DNA from 3 places in the Paenarthrobacter sp. NPDC057981 genome. Region 2 is predicted to be linked to each of the others. Evidence: riboswitches for the same ligand, from Rfam matches in the RefSeq annotation. Region 2 holds a riboswitch; each other region holds the start of a gene.
The links. A riboswitch is a leader RNA that binds a small molecule or an ion and turns the genes downstream of it on or off. The one in region 2 is predicted to bind thiamine pyrophosphate.
Positions count from the first base shown of each region.

Region 1: another riboswitch for thiamine pyrophosphate. It lies ahead of thiO (glycine oxidase ThiO); the one in region 2 lies ahead of ACFVSI_RS05915 (ECF transporter S component).
Region 3: another riboswitch for thiamine pyrophosphate. It lies ahead of thiD (bifunctional hydroxymethylpyrimidine kinase/phosphomethylpyrimidine kinase); the one in region 2 lies ahead of ACFVSI_RS05915 (ECF transporter S component).

Region 1 covers NZ_JBHVQI010000022.1:21,659-23,850, forward strand. Annotated here, with positions in the region: gene ACFVSI_RS17225 (TM2 domain-containing protein) at 1-393, opposite strand, end outside; gene thiE (thiamine phosphate synthase) at 484-1,167, opposite strand; TPP riboswitch at 1,195-1,316, shown strand; gene thiO (glycine oxidase ThiO) at 1,307-2,192, shown strand, end outside.
Region 2 covers NZ_JBHVQI010000003.1:251,316-253,507, reverse strand. Annotated here, with positions in the region: gene ACFVSI_RS05925 (DUF4235 domain-containing protein) at 1-211, opposite strand, end outside; gene ACFVSI_RS05920 (NUDIX domain-containing protein) at 237-926, opposite strand; TPP riboswitch at 1,098-1,233, shown strand; gene ACFVSI_RS05915 (ECF transporter S component) at 1,309-1,929, shown strand; gene ACFVSI_RS05910 (ABC transporter ATP-binding protein) at 1,929-2,192, shown strand, end outside.
Region 3 covers NZ_JBHVQI010000011.1:78,998-81,189, reverse strand. Annotated here, with positions in the region: gene thiD (bifunctional hydroxymethylpyrimidine kinase/phosphomethylpyrimidine kinase) at 1-1,160, opposite strand, end outside; TPP riboswitch at 1,151-1,249, opposite strand; gene ACFVSI_RS12110 (Rne/Rng family ribonuclease) at 1,336-2,192, opposite strand, start outside.

The DNA.
Region 1 (2,192 bases), on a different contig from region 2:
TGCCTTCTTCTTGTTCTCCGGGTAGCCAACCAAAGGCCGGCCCTGCTTGTCACGGGCATTACCTGTCAACGTGATGATGAGGTCCACGATCGACCAGATGCCGAACCCGCCGGCGGTCAGGAGCTTGGCTATGCCGGTGCCGATCTTGCCCAGGTAGAACCGGTCGACACCCAGTCCGCCCAGGAGCAAGGAGAGGATCCAGGTGACCACGAACGACTTTGCCGTTCCATCGCCGCCCGGAGGGCCGTAAGAACCCGAACCCGGCGTGGGTTGATAGCCGGAGTAGGGCCCACCTTGATAGGGGCTGCCATAAGGGGCAGGTGCGTTGGGGACCGGAGGAACACCCGCTCCTTGTCCGTTATCGGGCGCGGGCGGGTAATTCGGGTAACTCACGTGGACTTCCTTCAGTGGTGCGGGTGCGAGGTTTTGGATGGCGGACCGGCGGGGACCGGCCGTCGGGCAGCGTGGCCCGCGGGGTTGCCGCTAAGCGGCGTCGAGGGCTTCGAGCAGCGACTTCGCTGCCGCCGTCGGGTCTTCCGCCTCGGTAATGGCGCGGACGACGACGATGCGGCCGGCGCCGGCTGCGAGTACCTCTTCTACGTTGCCAAGGTCGATTCCACCGATCGCGAACCAGGGCAAATCAACGGCCCCGCCTGTGGTCTCTTCAGCGCGCTTGATCGCTTCTGCGGCATATGTGACCAAGCCGGTTCCCACGGCGTCGCGGCCGGGCTTGGTGGGCGTTGCCCATACCGGGCCAACACAGAAGTAGTCCAGACCCGGGTCGCTGGGCGAGGAGGTGATGGCCGCGTTCACTTGCTCGGGAGTGTGGGTGGACAGGCCAATGACGGCAGGGTGGGGCAGGAAGGTACGGGCGACCTCCAGGGGCAGATCCTTTTGCCCCACATGGAACACAGGAGCCCCGGAAACACTGGCAATATCGGCCCGGTCGTTGACTGCCCAGAGCCGTCCATGGCGTTCGGCAACGCTGCGCAGGACGGTCAGCAATTCCAATTCCTCAGCAGCTTCGATCGTCTTGTCGCGGAGTTGGATGATGTCCACTCCGCCCCGGAAGGCTGCATCGACAAAGTCTTCAAAATCGCCTTGGCGTTTGCGCGCGTCAGTGCACAGGTAGAGGCGGGCCGAGGCGAGGGATTCATGCTGGGTCATGGAAACCACACTAGTTCCTCTAAACTGGGCACGTACCGCGGGAGCCGCGACGACCATCATTGTGACCGTCCGGCTGAGAGGGCTTGGGAGCCGACCGCTTGACCTGATCCGGCTAGTACCGGCGTAGGGAAGGAAACAGATGGCAGAAGCCATTCACGCAGATGTCGCCATCATCGGCGGTGGGATCATTGGCCTGGGCATAGCCCATCAAGCACGGAAGCTGGGCCGCTCCGTGGCCCTCATCGACCCGGCGCCTGCCAGTGGCGCTACCTTTGCGGCTGCCGGAATGCTGGCACCGGTGAGCGAACTCCACTACCAGGAAGAAGACCTCCTGGACCTCATGCTCGAGTCATCCCGATTGTGGCCATCATTCGTGGGCGGCCTGCCTCAGCCCACGGAAGCCACCGGATACAGCACGACGCCGACCCTCGCCGTGGGTGCCGACGCCGCGGACCGCAGGGCGCTCGCAGACCTTCGCGCGGCTCAGCTTGCGGCGGGCCTGGAGGTCGAGCCGCTGTCCCTGCGTGAGGCACGGAACCGCGAACCACTGCTGAGCCCGCAAATTTCCTGTGCCTTCGACATTCGTGCGGATCACAAGGTTGATCCGCGGAAATTGGCGGCCCACCTTTTGGCGGCCCTTGCCGCGCATTCGCCGGACGATGGCAGCTGGGTGAAGGGGGCCGAAGATGGGTTCGCCGTTGAGGCCTCTGCCCGAGGGTTGTTGTGGGACGGGGACCGGGTTGCCGGCGTCGAGCTTGAAAACGGCGGCACCGTCCATGCCGCCGAAACGGTCGTGGCCAACGGGCTGGGAGCCCCTCACTTGCGGGGCCTTCCCGAGGGGCTCAGCCTTCCGGTCAGGCCGGTCTACGGAGACATCCTCCGCCTGCGCGTCCCGGCGCACCTCCGTCCGCTTGTAACCGCCACAGTCCGGGGAATGGTCCGTGGAGTGCCTGTCTACATCGTTCCGCGGGAAGACGGAACCGTGGTGATCGGCGCTACGCAACGCGAGGACAGTCTGTCTGCGA
Region 2 (2,192 bases):
CCCGGCTGGTGAGGACTTGGATCAGCGTGCTCACGAAGGCGGAAACCAACGCAAAGGTCAGGGCCGAGCGAAGGCTCGTTTCCATGTCGTCGTTGCCTGTGGGCGGCTTGTTGCCCGTGGCCTTTTCCCAGCCTTTGTTGACGAGTTTGGTACCGACAAAGCCTGCGCCGAGGCTAATTCCGGCGCCCAACAGCTTGAAAAAGAGGTTCATGCCCCCAGCCTAGCTGTACGGCAGGCTACCTGCGGTTCTCCCGTTCCTTGAGAAACGCAGTCAAGGATCCGACCGGCGCCAGCACCGGGATCACCGGGTGTTCGGCCGACCAAAGGGCGTCCACGGAGTCGAAAGCCGCGATTTCCTTGAGCAAGTAATAGGTGGGCGGCATCAACTTAAGCCCGCCTTCAGCTTCGGCGGCCAAAATTCCGCTGACAGGCATCCACAGTGATTGCCAGGCCTCCGTGGTCTGGTGCCGAGGCTGCGCTTCCGGTGCGGGTTTCGCGATGTAGAAGTAGGTGTCAAAACGCTTGGGCATATCCACTGGAGTGATCCAGTTGGCCCAGGGGCGCAGGGCTGCGGCCTCTATGGCCAGCCCAGCCTCTTCCTGGACCTCGCGGATGGCTGCAGCGAGGACGGTACCCGCGGCCTTCTGCGTCAGGGCTGGATCCGAGGAAATCGAACTCTGTGCCCAGGCGGCAGCGTGGCTGTGGAGCAGCTCCGCCGGGTAATCCCATCCGGCCTGATCCGTTGCATCCACCCGGCCGCCCGGAAACACCACCATCCCCGCAGCGAAGTCCATGGTGCTGACCCGGTGCTGGACGAACGCCTCGAGCCCGGACGGGGTATCGCGGAGCAGGATGACGCTGGCTGCGAGGCGTGGCTCGGACACTGGCGTGGTGTCGGGAAGGCTGGAGCCGGGAAGATCCGTCATGCAGTCATTCTCGCAGGTGCGTTGCGGGGCCTGCTCTGCGTGCCACGGGCGAGGAATGGGGCGCAGAGCGGGCCTCGCAAGGGCAAGGACGGAATATGACCCCGCCTGCCCGCCCACCCGGGCTCCCAAGCACGCCAAGGTGTAAACTGAACCAGCCCATCAGGGCAGATTTGATAACGACAGGGGAGCGCCTCCGTCGAATCCTGCACCACGCAGGAGACGCGAGGGCGCTGAGAGTGCGGACAGCCGCAGACCCTCGAACCTGATCCGGTTAGTACCGGCGCAAGGGAGTCGAGCTTCTCAGAGTGTCCGGATCCGGACGGCGCAAGCCAGGTGGACTCCGGGGAGCACTTTCCCCTCCTGTAACCTCAGGAGGCAGAAAATGACCACGGTAAACGTGAAGAAGACCAGTTACGGCTGGCGAGTTGTAGACATCGTGGTGGCAGCCCTCATCGCCATCGCCGGCGGCGTGATCTTCTGGGCCTGGTCTCAGGGCGCCGCGATCGTATCCATCCCCATGAACGCGGCCTACCCGCCGCTGACCGGCCTGATCGCCGGCGGCTGGATGATCCCCGCCGTCCTGGGCATGCTCATTATCCGCAAGCCCGGCGCAGCCCTGTTCTGCGAGGCTGTGGCCGCCACCGGCGAACTCATCATGGGCTCGCAGTACGGCACCACGGTGCTGATCTCCGGCATCCTGCAGGGTCTCGGCGCGGAGCTCATCTTCGCGGCGTTCCGTTACAAGAAGTTCAACCTGCCCACGTCGCTTCTCGCGGGTGCAGGTGCCGGACTCTTCTGCGGCCTTAACGACTCCTTCCTCCCGTGGGGCTGGAACATCGCCTATGAGGCCATCGACAAGCTGACCTACATCGCGTTCTGCACGCTTTCCGGCGCCATCATCGCCGGCGCACTGTCCTGGATCGCCACCCGCGGTCTGGCGAAGACTGGCGTTCTCAGTTCCTTCGCCTCGCGCAAGGCCGCTTCGGAGCCAGTCTTCAGCTGATGCCCGCCACACAGAGCGGCACGGTCAAGCCTGCCGCCATTTCCGCCGAGGGGTGGGGGTGGCGGCATGCGGGGCGTTCCACGCCAGCCATCCAGGGCCTGGACCTGCGGATTGAACCAGGGGAGCGGGTCCTCCTGCTGGGCCCATCCGGGGCCGGCAAGTCCACGCTCCTGCACGCCCTGGCCGGGGTGCTGGGTGACGAGGAAGACGACTCGGACGAGACCGGCTCGCTGCTGATCGACGGCGCCGCGCCCCGGGAGTCG
Region 3 (2,192 bases), on a different contig from region 2:
CCCGAGGCCTCACGGGTACTCAGCCAGTTCCTGTGCAGTTCCGATTCCACTTCCAGGCACTGCTGTGAGCCCTTGGCCCAGAACAGTTGTTCATCTTCAGTCGGCGCCAAGGCACCTGCCCGGGCCAGCACCCTGGAATAGCCATTCAAATAGATGGCGTCTTGGGCCAGGTAGTAGCTGAACGCCGTCTCCGGCAACTGCCCGGACTGCAGTTCCTGGATGAAGTTCAGCTCGTGGATTCTTTCAAGCTCGGGAACGGCTTCTTTCCACAAAGTGGCAGCGAACCCGCCGGTGTGGAGTTTGCGCTGGTGGTGGAAGTGGTCCACTGGCCCGCTGCCTCGGCCCACCTCCAGCTCAGCTGACCCCCTCAGCGCTTGGAGCAGCCAGGGCTTTACCTCGCGCAACGACGCTTCCCAGTCACCCGTACGCACCTGGACTGTGGCCAGCGCTGACGACAACGAGCACCCAGTGCCATGGCTGTTCTTTGTCGAAATCCGGGGACCGGCTACCTCGACGACATCCTGCTGCAGCAAGCCACCTGTGTTGATCAACGCGTCCGGACATTCCGAGCCAGCCAGGTGACCGCCCTTGACCAGCACGGTGTTTCCGCATTCCGCGGCCAAGCGTTTGCCCTGCTCCAGAGCCGAGGCCCAATCGGCCGCCTCCGCCTCGCCCAACAATATGGCAAGCTCCGGCAGGTTGGGCGTGACAAGGTCGGCCAACGGCAGCAAGGAACGAAGAGCATCGCCGGCCGACTCCGTCAGGAGGCGGTCACCGCTGGTGGCCACCATCACCGGGTCAAGAACGACGACGGCGGGGCGCACCTCCTCGAGCCAGCTGCGGACCTCGTTGATCACCTCGGCGTCCCCCAGCATCCCGATCTTGACGGCATCGATGGCGATATCGCTGCTGATCGCGGTCAACTGTTGCCGCAGGAATTCCACCGGGGGTACGTGCACCGCACTGACACCCTGGGTGTTCTGTGCAGTCAGGGCAGTGATGGCAGCCATTCCGTATCCGCCGTGGGCGGCGATGCTCTTCAGGTCTGCCTGGATTCCTGCCCCTCCGGAGGGATCGGAGCCTGCGATGCTCAGTACCCGCGGGGTCTGCGTGTGCTCCGCCACTAACGGGTACACAGAGGAATATGACAACTCAGCCATGAGGACATCCCTTCGCCGGTGCTAACCGGACAGGTTCAACGGGTCTGGATCTCAGCCCGGCCCAACGCCTGGCACCCCGTGTCAGTCCCCCAGCCTAACGCACCGAAAAAGGCAAGGGCCCCGCAATGCCCGCTCCTGGCGGATATTACAGGGCCCTCGAAACCGCGGACGTCGATCAGAGCTCGGAAGCCGGCACGCCGACACCCAGGATGATGGGTTCCTCCGAAGCTGGTTTCCGGACCGGTTCTGCCGGCGCCTTGGACTCGTGCGCCGATCCCTGGGCAGCTGTGGCCGATTCCTCATGGTGCTCAACACTGGTCTCATTGGCCGCACCTTGTGCCCTGCTGGCACTGCGGTTCCGGCGACCTCGGCGACCCCTCGAAGCCGCAGGAGCTTCCTCCGACACAGGAACCTGTGCAGCGGCTTCCGGGGCTGCAGGAGCCTTGAGGTCCGCTGCACTCTCCGAAGGGCCCTCGTCCTCGGCGGACGGAGCGGCACCGAGGTGCGAGAACGCCTCGGCCAAACGGTCCAGGCTCATGGCAGGCTTGGACGTCTGCGGCTCGTCATGGTGTTCAACGAATGGCAGCGCAACCTCTTCGCCGCCGAAGCGCAGCACCGGGGTGGAGCGGGCTTCACGGACGGCGGCATCGTGGGCCTCAGTGGCCTGGTCCGTCGGAGCATGCTCTGCCGCGGGAGGAACGGAGCCTGCGCCGGCCTCGTGCTGTCCTGCAGCCCGTGCAAGCTCTTCGGCCTTGTGGATTTCGTCATCGTGCAGGTGGGCTGCATGGGCTGCGGCGGCAATCGTCGCCAGCGCTGCACGGGTCGCTTCAGCTTTTGCCTGGCGCGCAGGGTCCTGTGGTTCCGGGTGGGCCGCCGGTGCAGCCGGAGCTGAGGGCGCCGAATGGACCTGGGCGGGTGCTTCGGCTGCCCCCTGCGCTCCTCCCTTGCCGCGACGACGCTTGCGTTCCGTGCGTGCGGTGGGCTGTTGCGCCTCGGTGTTGGGACGGTGCTGCTCGACAGCCGCCACGTTGG